Acidicapsa acidisoli: one gene and its partner. The protein of the gene in region 1 interacts with the protein of each later gene in a pairwise test. Links are inferred from orthologs where the notes say so. Each region holds a gene or a part of one and is shown on either strand. Other genes may lie near its edges.

Region 1 (5,365 bases):
GGTCAGCCAGTGGCAGGCCGCACCCGTATGCTGGAATCCGCGCATAAGGGTACTCCTGAAGTGTAGCAATGCGCTGTTCAGAAGGTCAATGCAAGGATGTGGCAGGGACCACTTTGCAACCACTTATTCAAGAAAGGTGCTCCATCCTTGGTGCATCTTGGCGCAAAACCCTCCTAAAGTCTGAGATTTGTAGGGGTATACTGCCTGCGGCGGGGTGTTCGGCCAGAGTTCCGGCCGCTCCACACACGCCAATCTATACTCGCCAATATGGATCTGCTTTGGACTCCCTGGCGCTATCGCTACGTAACCAACGCTGAAAAGGCTATCCGACCCGGAGTTCCACGCGGCCTGGAGGATTGGCCGGGGGACCTGGGCTGCGTTTTCTGCAACATGCTGGCGGCCGTCGACCACGCGATTGCGAACGGCAAGCCCGTTGACGAGGCTGAAATGGCCGCTGGCCTCATCCATCGCGAAGCAGATTGCTTCATCTGCCTGAATGCCTTTCCCTACACCTCGGGCCACGTCATGGTGATTCCTCATAGGCATGAGGCCAGTCTTGCCGCGTTGCCCGTGGCGACCGCACATGAATTGATGGACCTGGCGCAGAAGACAGAGCGCGTTCTGGCCACTCTTTATTCACCGCACGGGATCAACTTCGGGCTAAATCTAGGGCAGGCTGCGGGCGCAGGAGTCGCGGGCCATCTGCATCTTCATGCGCTGCCGCGATGGATCGGCGACACCAATTTCATGACCACCGTCGCCGAGACCCGCGTGATGCCCGAGGATCTGGACATCACATGGAAACGCATGAGGACGGCATTTGCTGAATTAGCGAGTTAGCTCGCGCTTCGCGCGTTGGCCAGTTGGCAGATTAGCGGATTCTTGAGCTGCGAATTTAGCTCCGATTCAGAGGCAAACTCTTATCTTCCTCGCCGCTCGCTGCCAGCGAAAGCGCGGCCTGTTCTTCGGCATCCAATCCAGCGGCATCGAGAAGCTTCGATGGTAGTTGCTTGCTGGTGCGGATGCCTGCCTTTTTCAGCATCTCGGTTTGCCGGACGAGGTTACCGGAGCCTGTGCTGAGCTTGTTCATCGCGTTCTGATAGCTTTGGTCTGCGCTGCGCAGGCTATCGCCTACTTTGGTGAGATCGGCCACAAAATTGACGAACTTCTCGTACAGCTTCGTGCCGCGCTCGACAATGTCCGCAACGCTGCGAGCCTGCTGCTCCTGTTGCCAGAGGTTATCGACGATGCGAATGACGAAGAGGAGCGTCGTCGGGCCAACCAGCAGGACGTTGCGCTCGTAAGCTTCGCGCCATAAGTCGCCAGCCTCCTGCATGGCGAGGAGAAACGCCGGCTCGACAGGGATGAACATCACAACAAAATCAGGAGAGTCAAGACCGGAAAGCTTGTGATAACTGCGCTTGGCAAGCCCGTCCAGATGCGCCCGGACGCTGACCAGATGCTGCTTCAGGGCAATCTTGCGCGCGTCTTCCGTCACAGCGTTGGCGTAGTCCGTGTAGGCGTTGAGCGAAACCTTGGAATCGACCACCAGATGGCGTCCGCCGGGAAGGTTGATGATGACGTCCGTTCGTGAGGCCTTGCCACGTGCACCATCTTCATCCACAACCGCTCCGAAGCTCTCCTGGAACCGGTATTGTTCGCCTTCGCGCAATCCGGCTTTTTCGAGCAGATCGCGCAGGATGAACTCTCCCCAGTCGCCTTGCGTCTTCGACGATCCGCGCAACGCGGTGGTCAGATTATGAGCCTCGGCGCTGAGCTGCTGGTTCAGCTTCTCCAGCGATTCGAGTTTGCCGCGCAATTCGACACGACCGGCTAGGGACTCCTTCTGTGCGTCCTCGACCTTGCCGCGAAAATCATTGATCTGAACGCGCAGCGGATTCAAGAGCTGGTCGAGATTAGCCTTGTTCTGCTCTGTAAATTTCGTCGATTTTTCATCGAGAATCTTTCCCGCCAGAGCTTCAAACTGGTGCGTCAGCTCGGTCCGTGCTTCGGTGAGCAGCTTCAGCTTCTCCTGAAAACTGGAGCGTTCGCCTCTAAGCTCCGCCTCCAGACGGCTGATTGTCGAACCTTGCTCCTGCTCAATCTTTGCCCGCACCGCGAGAGCCTTTTGCAGCTCCTCCTTCTCGGCGGCGATCAGCCCGATGCTCTTCTCACGCTCTGCCGCCAGAGACTGGAAGCCCGCTCGCGCGGCAACATCGGCCTGCGCCGACACCAGTTCGAGACGCACCGACCCCACTTCTTTGGTAAGTTCCGCATTGCGGTCTTGCAATTGTTTCTTTTCGGCCGCGGCAGATGTGGATCGGAGCCAGTAACCTACCAGTATTCCGGCAAAAGCAGCGACAATTGCGGCAATTAAGGACTGCATCGATATTCCAAGCCTCTTCGCCTAATGTACGCCTTTTGCCTGTGCAATTCCTTCAGAATCTTGACTGCGTTCTATTCCCTGTTCCCTAATCCCTATTCCTGCTCCCCCACTCCTTTACATGGATTCGTGTGCCCCGATAGACTTAGAGATTCGGGGCCGTGTGGCTTTCGTTTCTGCTGGAGAGATGCTCGGGCATGTCGTCAAGTATGGTAGGCTGCGAGTCGAACCTGTAGAAACTTCCGGAGACGGTTTTGCGCGTGTTTTCCGTGTTTTGACAATAATTTTGAGGAGATTTGACACATGGCAGTGGAAGAGAAGGTAAAGCAGATTATCGTCGAGCAGCTTCAGGTCGACGAGGCCGAGGTGACCCCCAACGCCAGCTTCCAGGAAGACCTCGGCGCTGATTCGCTCGACGTTGTCGAGCTGGTAATGCAGTTTGAAGAGGCCTTTGACCTCGAAATTCCCGACGAAGACGCCGAGAAGATCAAGACCGTCAAGGACGCCATCGATTACATCGAAAAGAACGCGAAGGCAGGCAAGTAAACAGTGAGACGCCGCGTCGTCATTACGGGCCTCGGACTGATCTGTGGGGTTGGCAACACCACCCAGGAGGTCTGGGGCCAGTTGCTGGCTGGAGCCAGTGGTGTTGGGCCGATCACGGCCTTTGACACCACAGGTTTCTCCACCACATTCGCCGCCGAAGTGAAGAACTTCGATCCGCTCCAATTCATTGACAAGAAAGAGTCGCGCAAGATGGCCCGCTTCATCCATCTCGCCATCGCCGCGACCCAGGAAGCAATGGAGCAATCGGGTCTGGTTATCACGCCGGAGAATGAAGAGCGCGTCGGGGTCTTTATCGGCTCGGGCATCGGCGGATTCGAGATCATCGAGCGCGAATACAGCAATCTCATTGCCGGTGGACCGCGCAAAATTTCGCCCTTCTTCATTCCGGCGACGATCATCAACATGGCTGCGGGACAGGTGAGCATCCGCTACGGGGCAAAAGGGCCAATCTCGGCGACGGCAACAGCCTGCGCGACCTCGGCCAACTCCATCGGCGATTCGTTCAAGATGATCCAGCACGGCGAGGCGGACGCGATGATCGCTGGCGGCTCCGAAGCTGCAGTAACACAACTTTCCATTGGCGGATTTGCAGCCATGCGCGCGCTTTCCACACGCAACGACGAGCCTCAGTTAGCCAGCCGTCCCTTTGACAAGGATCGCGATGGCTTCGTGCTCGGCGAGGGCGCGGGCATCCTGATTCTCGAGGAACTGGAATTCGCCAAGGCTCGCGGCGCGAAGATTCTGGGCGAAATTATCGGCTACGGCATGAGTTCGGATGCGTATCACATGACCGGCATTGCACCCGAGGGAGCAGGCGCTCAGCGCAGTATGCGCGCAGCTCTGCGCGACGCTGGAATTGCTATCGAAGATGTGGATTACGTCAACGCCCATGCCACTTCGACGCCTGCGGGCGACGGCAATGAATCACGCGCGATCGAGCTGGTCTTTGGAGAAAAGGCGACGAATAAGGTGCTCAAAGTAAGCAGCACCAAATCGATGACCGGCCATCTTCTGGGCGCGGCCGGCGGATTGGAAGCCGGTATCACGGCGCTTGCGCTGATCGACCAGAAGATTCCACCTACCATCAATCTGGACACTCCCGGCGAGGATTGCATCCTGGATTACGTCGCCAACAAGGCAGTCGACGCTAAAATTGACGTGGCCCTATCGAACTCTTTCGGCTTCGGAGGCATCAACGCCTCGCTGATCATGCGCCGATGGACGGAAGATTAATTTTCAAATAGCAAATAAAAGAGGCGCGGACTGCAACAGTCCGCGCCTCTTTTATTTATGTGTGGCTCCCTGCCTAAGAGAAGGCCACTGCGATTCCCACGCTAAAAATTACTGTGACAATCCACCATGCGAAGACAGCGATATAGCCGCTGCTGCGCTTGATTCCCGCAACGATGGAGATGCCGATGGCCGCCAGGACAAGCGTCCAGATCATCGTGATATCGATCGAAGTCGCCAGCGCCATCAGAGCCTTGTTGGTATCCGGTGGCAGGTAATAGCCGATATTTGTCCCCGCAAAGTTTTTGACATTAAAACTCTCCGGGTCCAGACCAGCGAACAGCGCAATCGTCCCGAGGATTACCTTGAACAAACCCGGCAGACCTGCGAACCAGGTGACCGAAAACGCCTGCCAGAAGGTCGCCTTGCCGCCAAAACCGAAGTTGACCGTGGCAAGCAACACGCCCGCGATCACCGCCGTGCCGATCAATGCGAAGATCGGCAGCGCGGCGAAGCTGATCTGCGTGGCGATTACCGTGATCTTCATCCTGCTCGCGCGTTGATCCGGGGGCAGCTTGTCCATTTCCTCGGCTTGCTTCGGGCTCTGCTTAATGCTGTTCTCAGCGACCTGTTCCCATCCGACTCTGGCCTGGATCGCGCCGAACAGGCCGTAGCCGAAGACAATCGTGAGTACAAATGGCAGCCACCAGCTTGTGCTTCGCTTGATATCGGTGAAGGTTTTGGAAGGTGAAGTGAAGGTATAAATTACGCGCTGCACCTGGCTCAGTTGCGGAGCTTCCTGGCCAGCAGCCACCGCAGGAATTTGTACGTTGCTCATGGAATTTCGCCTCTCAAAAGACCGTTTCAACGGCGTACGGCAGACTCTCCGGTCTTTGCCCGCAATTGTACAGTCCCTTTGAGAAAGGATGAGGAGAAATCACGAAGACAGCCCTCACACTTGTGGCCTGGCCGGGAGCTACTTTTCGCTGCTCGGCGGCACAAGACCCTTCAACCGCATATAGAGAGCCAGGGTAGCGTACTGCTCGTTGTCGTGCGAAACATTTCCCCAGGCAAAGCCGATGCGTGCCCGCGTGACCGGCCCAAGCGTGAGCATCTGCAGCATGTTGGTCTCTGTAAGGGCGGCATACGCCTTGTCGCACTCCGCAAAGGAAGCCTGCAGCGCGG
Region 2 (3,904 bases), on another replicon or contig:
TTCGCTTTGCCGGTAGCTTTTGAGCTGGCTCGTAAGCTGCGCAAGGCCCCAAAGATCATCGCCGCCGAGCTGGCGACGCTATTGAATAACAGTCTCGAAACGGTCGCTCTCTTGCTGCCTTCGGAGTCCGAGGGAACCGCGCAGGGGCTTGCCATTTCGCGCTTTGAAGCGGCTGGGGCGGGTTATCTCAACGTCTATCTCAATCGCGGCTGCCTCGTTTCGGCTCTCGCTCAATTCGATATTCGTCCTGCGCCCAACTCAGGGTTGCATGTGCTGGTCGAGCACACCAGCATCAATCCCAACAAGGCTGCGCATGTTGGCCATTTGCGCAATGCGATCCTTGGCGATACGTTCGTCCGCATCCTGCGCGCGAACGGGCAGAAGGTCGATGTGCAGAATTACATCGACAACACGGGCGTTCAGGTTGCCGATGTGGTGGTTGGCTTTCTGCATTTGGAAGGCAAGTCGCTGGCCGAGATTCGCTCTCTGATCGCGGGATTCGAGACAAACGGAGAGAAGTTCGATTATCTCTGCTGGGATGTCTACGCGCGCGTTTCGCAGTGGTATGACTCCGGCTCGGAAGAAGAGAACAAGCAGCGCAAGAGCTTGCGTTATGCAACCTTGCATGAAATCGAGGCGGGTGGAAACGAAACTGCTCTCGTTGCCGAACTAATTTCGATGGCGATTATTCGCCGCCATCTGGAAACCATGCTGCGCCTCGGCATCACGTATGACTTTCTGCCGCAGGAGAGCGAGATTCTGCATCTCAAATTCTGGGATCTGGCCTTCGAGCAGTTAAAGCAGACGGGGGTTCTCTACTTCGAGACGGAAGGCAAGAACAAGGGCTGCTGGGTGATGACGAGGCCGGACGCGAAGGCTGTCGAAGAAGGCGAGACCGACGAAGACGCCAAAGTCATCGTTCGATCGAACGGAACGGTGACCTACGTCGGCAAGGACATCGCATATCACCTGTGGAAGTTTGGCCTGCTGGGACGGGACTTTGGCTATCGTCCGTTCTTTGAGTATCCGGATCACACCTGCTGGATATCGACGGAGCACGGCGAAGAAACTCATCCGCACTTCGGCGGCGCGCAGGCCATCTATAACGTCATCGACTCGCGTCAATCCGACCCGCAGGCGAACGTGATTCAGGCGTTGCGCGGCATGGGCCACACGGCTGAAGCGGATCGCTATACCCATTTCAGCTATGAGATGGTCGCACTGACGCCGCGATGCGCTCTCGAACTGGGCTATACGGTCGCGGAAGAAGACCTGGGCCGGCCATACATCGAAGTCAGCGGGCGCAAGGGCTTTGGCGTGAAGGCGGACGACCTGATCGACAAGCTGATCGCGGCCACACGCAAGGAGACGGGCGCACGGCAACCGGATCGCTCAGAAGAGGAACGGCAGCTCGTTGCCGAGCAGATTGCCATCGGCGCGCTGCGCTATTTCATGCTCAAGTTCACGCGCGGCACGGTGATCGCCTTCGATTTCAAGGACGCGCTTAGCTTCGAGGGAGAAACCGGCCCTTATGTACAGTACGCGATCGTGCGCATCCGCAATATCTTTCGCAAGGCCGAAACGAGTCCGGAAAAAGTGCTGGCCCAATTCGCAACGCTCGATGCAGCTTCGCTGCTCAAAGATGCAGACGATATCTGGGGTATCTGGCTGCGCGCGAGCAAGCGTTCACTGACGCTGGACCAGTGCATTGCGACTTCAGAACCGGCGTATGTGGCGCGACATGTTTTTCAATTGGCACAGGAATTCAACAACTTCTACCATCGGCACCACATTCTCACCGAAGAAGATCCGGCGCGAAAGACGCTTCTGCTCGCTACGGCCGCTATCACGCTACGCGAGTTGGTGACCGTGCTGAGTTGGATGGGGATCGAATCGCCAGAGGTGATGTAGGAATCGGAGGGACGCCAACATCTCTCGCCTGTTATAACTTTTGGACGTTATGACAAGCGCGGAACAGACGAATTTACAGGTCATCCGACACTACCTGTCCGCACTGCAGGATGGTTCTGTTGGCGAGAAAATGAAGCGCTTCTTTACAGAAAGCGTCCGGCAGATTGAATTGCCAAACAAGTTGAATCCGAACGGCCAGGAGAGCGACCTGGCAAGCATGCTCAGACGCAGCGAGCAAGGAAAAAAGGTCCTGTCCAACCAAAGTTACGAGATAGTATCGGAGGTCGCCCAGGGAACTCGCGTCGCGGTTGAGGCTCGATGGGTTGGAGTTCTCGCTGTGCCCTTCAGAACGATTCCGGTTGGAACGGAAATAAAAGCGCATCTTGCGATGTTCTTCGAGATGGAAGATGGAAGGATCGCTCTTCAGCGCAACTACGATTGCTTTGAACCCTGGTAGTCGTCTCTCGAAAGCTAAGTTAACGATCCTAAATCTTAGTCCTGACCATCCATTTCGCCCTGCTCGTCGCGAGCGAAAATGCGGATTGCGGAGCGAATCGGCGCGGCGTAGCGCTCCGGCATAAGGCATTTCTGCATGCTGGCGTCGCAGACAAGATGCGCCGTCTCACCCTCGGCCAGCAGCAGTTGACCCTCTCGCGCGTTTGAGGCGCGGATAATGCGATAGGCAAACTTGAGCAGCGAGCCGCGCAACAGGATCGGCCCGGCTTCAATCAGGATCAGATCGTCATAGCGCGCCGGAGCCTTGTAGCGGCAGGTGGCTTCGACGACTGGAAGAATGCAGCCGTCCTCCATCTCCATCTGCTTGTAGTCAAAGCCCAGCGAGCGCATGAACTCCACGCGCCCAACCTCAAACCACACCAGGTAATTGGCGTAATAGACCACGCCCATCTGGTCGGTTTCCGCATAACGCACTCGTAGTTCGGTAACGACGGACATGGGGCAACTTTCTTTCGATCTCAGACGATTCATGTTCTACGGCTTGGATTGAGCGAATATCGATAACTTGGAGATGTCGTTGAAGACGATATAGCCGAAAAACACGATGATCAGAACGAATGCCACCTGATAGATACGTTCTTTGAAGACCATGTTCACGTCGCGCCGCAGGATGCTCTCAATGATCAGGAAGAGAATCATGCCGCCGTCCAGAATCGGGAATGGAAGCAGATTGAGGATGCCCAGATTCAGGCTAAGCGCGGCCATGATGCGGAATTTGGCTTCCCAGCCGGGGGTCTCGGCGGCCATACCGGTCTGCTGCGCGATTCCAATGGGCGAGGAGAGCGTGTTGACCGACATCCGGTGCGTCAGCAGCCGCTTGAGGACTTCGAGAATCAGCAGCGAGTTTTCGCGGCTGAATTTGACCGAAGCCTTCACCGCCTTTGGAAAAGGCATCTGCTCGATGCGCGACGGCGGCGGCGCTCCCATGAACCCGATGTGCCAGGCAGAGCCGTCCGGTCCCTGATCCAGCCTTGGCTGAATCACGACCGAGGATGTATTTCCGGCGTGCTCCAGTTGCACGGTGACCGATGCGCCTTTGCGATCCTGTAGATAAGCGACGATTGTCGGGGTACCGTGAAATTGGTGTCCGTCAATGGAGAGAATCTGGTCGCCGCTCTGCATTCCCGCCTTCAACGCAGGGGAAGCGTCGCTGACCGAGCTGACCTTGACCGGCCCCGGTTGGATTACTGGAAGCAGACCGATCTTGTCCAGCGTGAAGTCAGCCGCCGCCTTCGACGCAGGCGTTCCATCGGAAAGCGGCAAGGTCGCGGTGATGCGCTGTCCGTTGCGTTCGACGACGACCGGAACGCTATGACTGATGTTCTCGCTTTGCAGGTTCAGCGCGGTGTGCTCGTAGACCTCTTCCCAGGAGGGCTTCTTCTGGCCGTCAAAACTGACGATCGTGTCTCCGGCCATCAACCCAGCGTTGGCTGCCGTCGATCCCGGAATCACCCAATCCAGTTGGATTGGCTGGTCC

The links. The genes of interacting proteins can lie anywhere in the genome.
Region 2: the proteins of acpP (region 1) and OHL23_RS19610 interact in binary tests that used the Escherichia coli proteins (3 or more experiments, as listed by UniProt). The link is inferred for Acidicapsa acidisoli from one-to-one orthologs.

The regions. Positions count from the first base shown.
Region 1 is NZ_JAGSYI010000001.1:299,606-304,970, forward strand. The notes cover bases 1,380-4,307. They hold acpP (acyl carrier protein), read left to right. Parts: upstream 1,380-2,686; coding sequence 2,687-2,929; downstream 2,930-4,307. Other genes in these bases: rmuC (DNA recombination protein RmuC), read right to left, coding at 1,380-2,386; fabF (beta-ketoacyl-ACP synthase II), read left to right, coding at 2,933-4,183; OHL23_RS01175 (YIP1 family protein), read right to left, coding at 4,257-4,307. In the rest of the region: OHL23_RS01155 (HIT family protein), read left to right, coding at 268-840; more of rmuC, read right to left, coding at 896-1,379; more of OHL23_RS01175, read right to left, coding at 4,308-5,018; OHL23_RS01180 (DinB family protein), read right to left, coding at 5,157-5,365. UniProt on the Escherichia coli protein: Carrier of the growing fatty acid chain in fatty acid biosynthesis.
Region 2 is NZ_JAGSYI010000003.1:429,426-433,329, forward strand. What follows is about bases 1,135-3,904. They hold OHL23_RS19610 (acyl-CoA thioesterase), read right to left. Parts: upstream 2,866-3,904; coding sequence 2,404-2,865; downstream 1,135-2,403. Other genes in these bases: OHL23_RS19600 (arginine--tRNA ligase), read left to right, coding at 1,135-1,911; OHL23_RS19605 (nuclear transport factor 2 family protein), read left to right, coding at 1,961-2,368; rseP (RIP metalloprotease RseP), read right to left, coding at 2,902-3,904. Also shown: more of OHL23_RS19600, read left to right, coding at 1-1,134.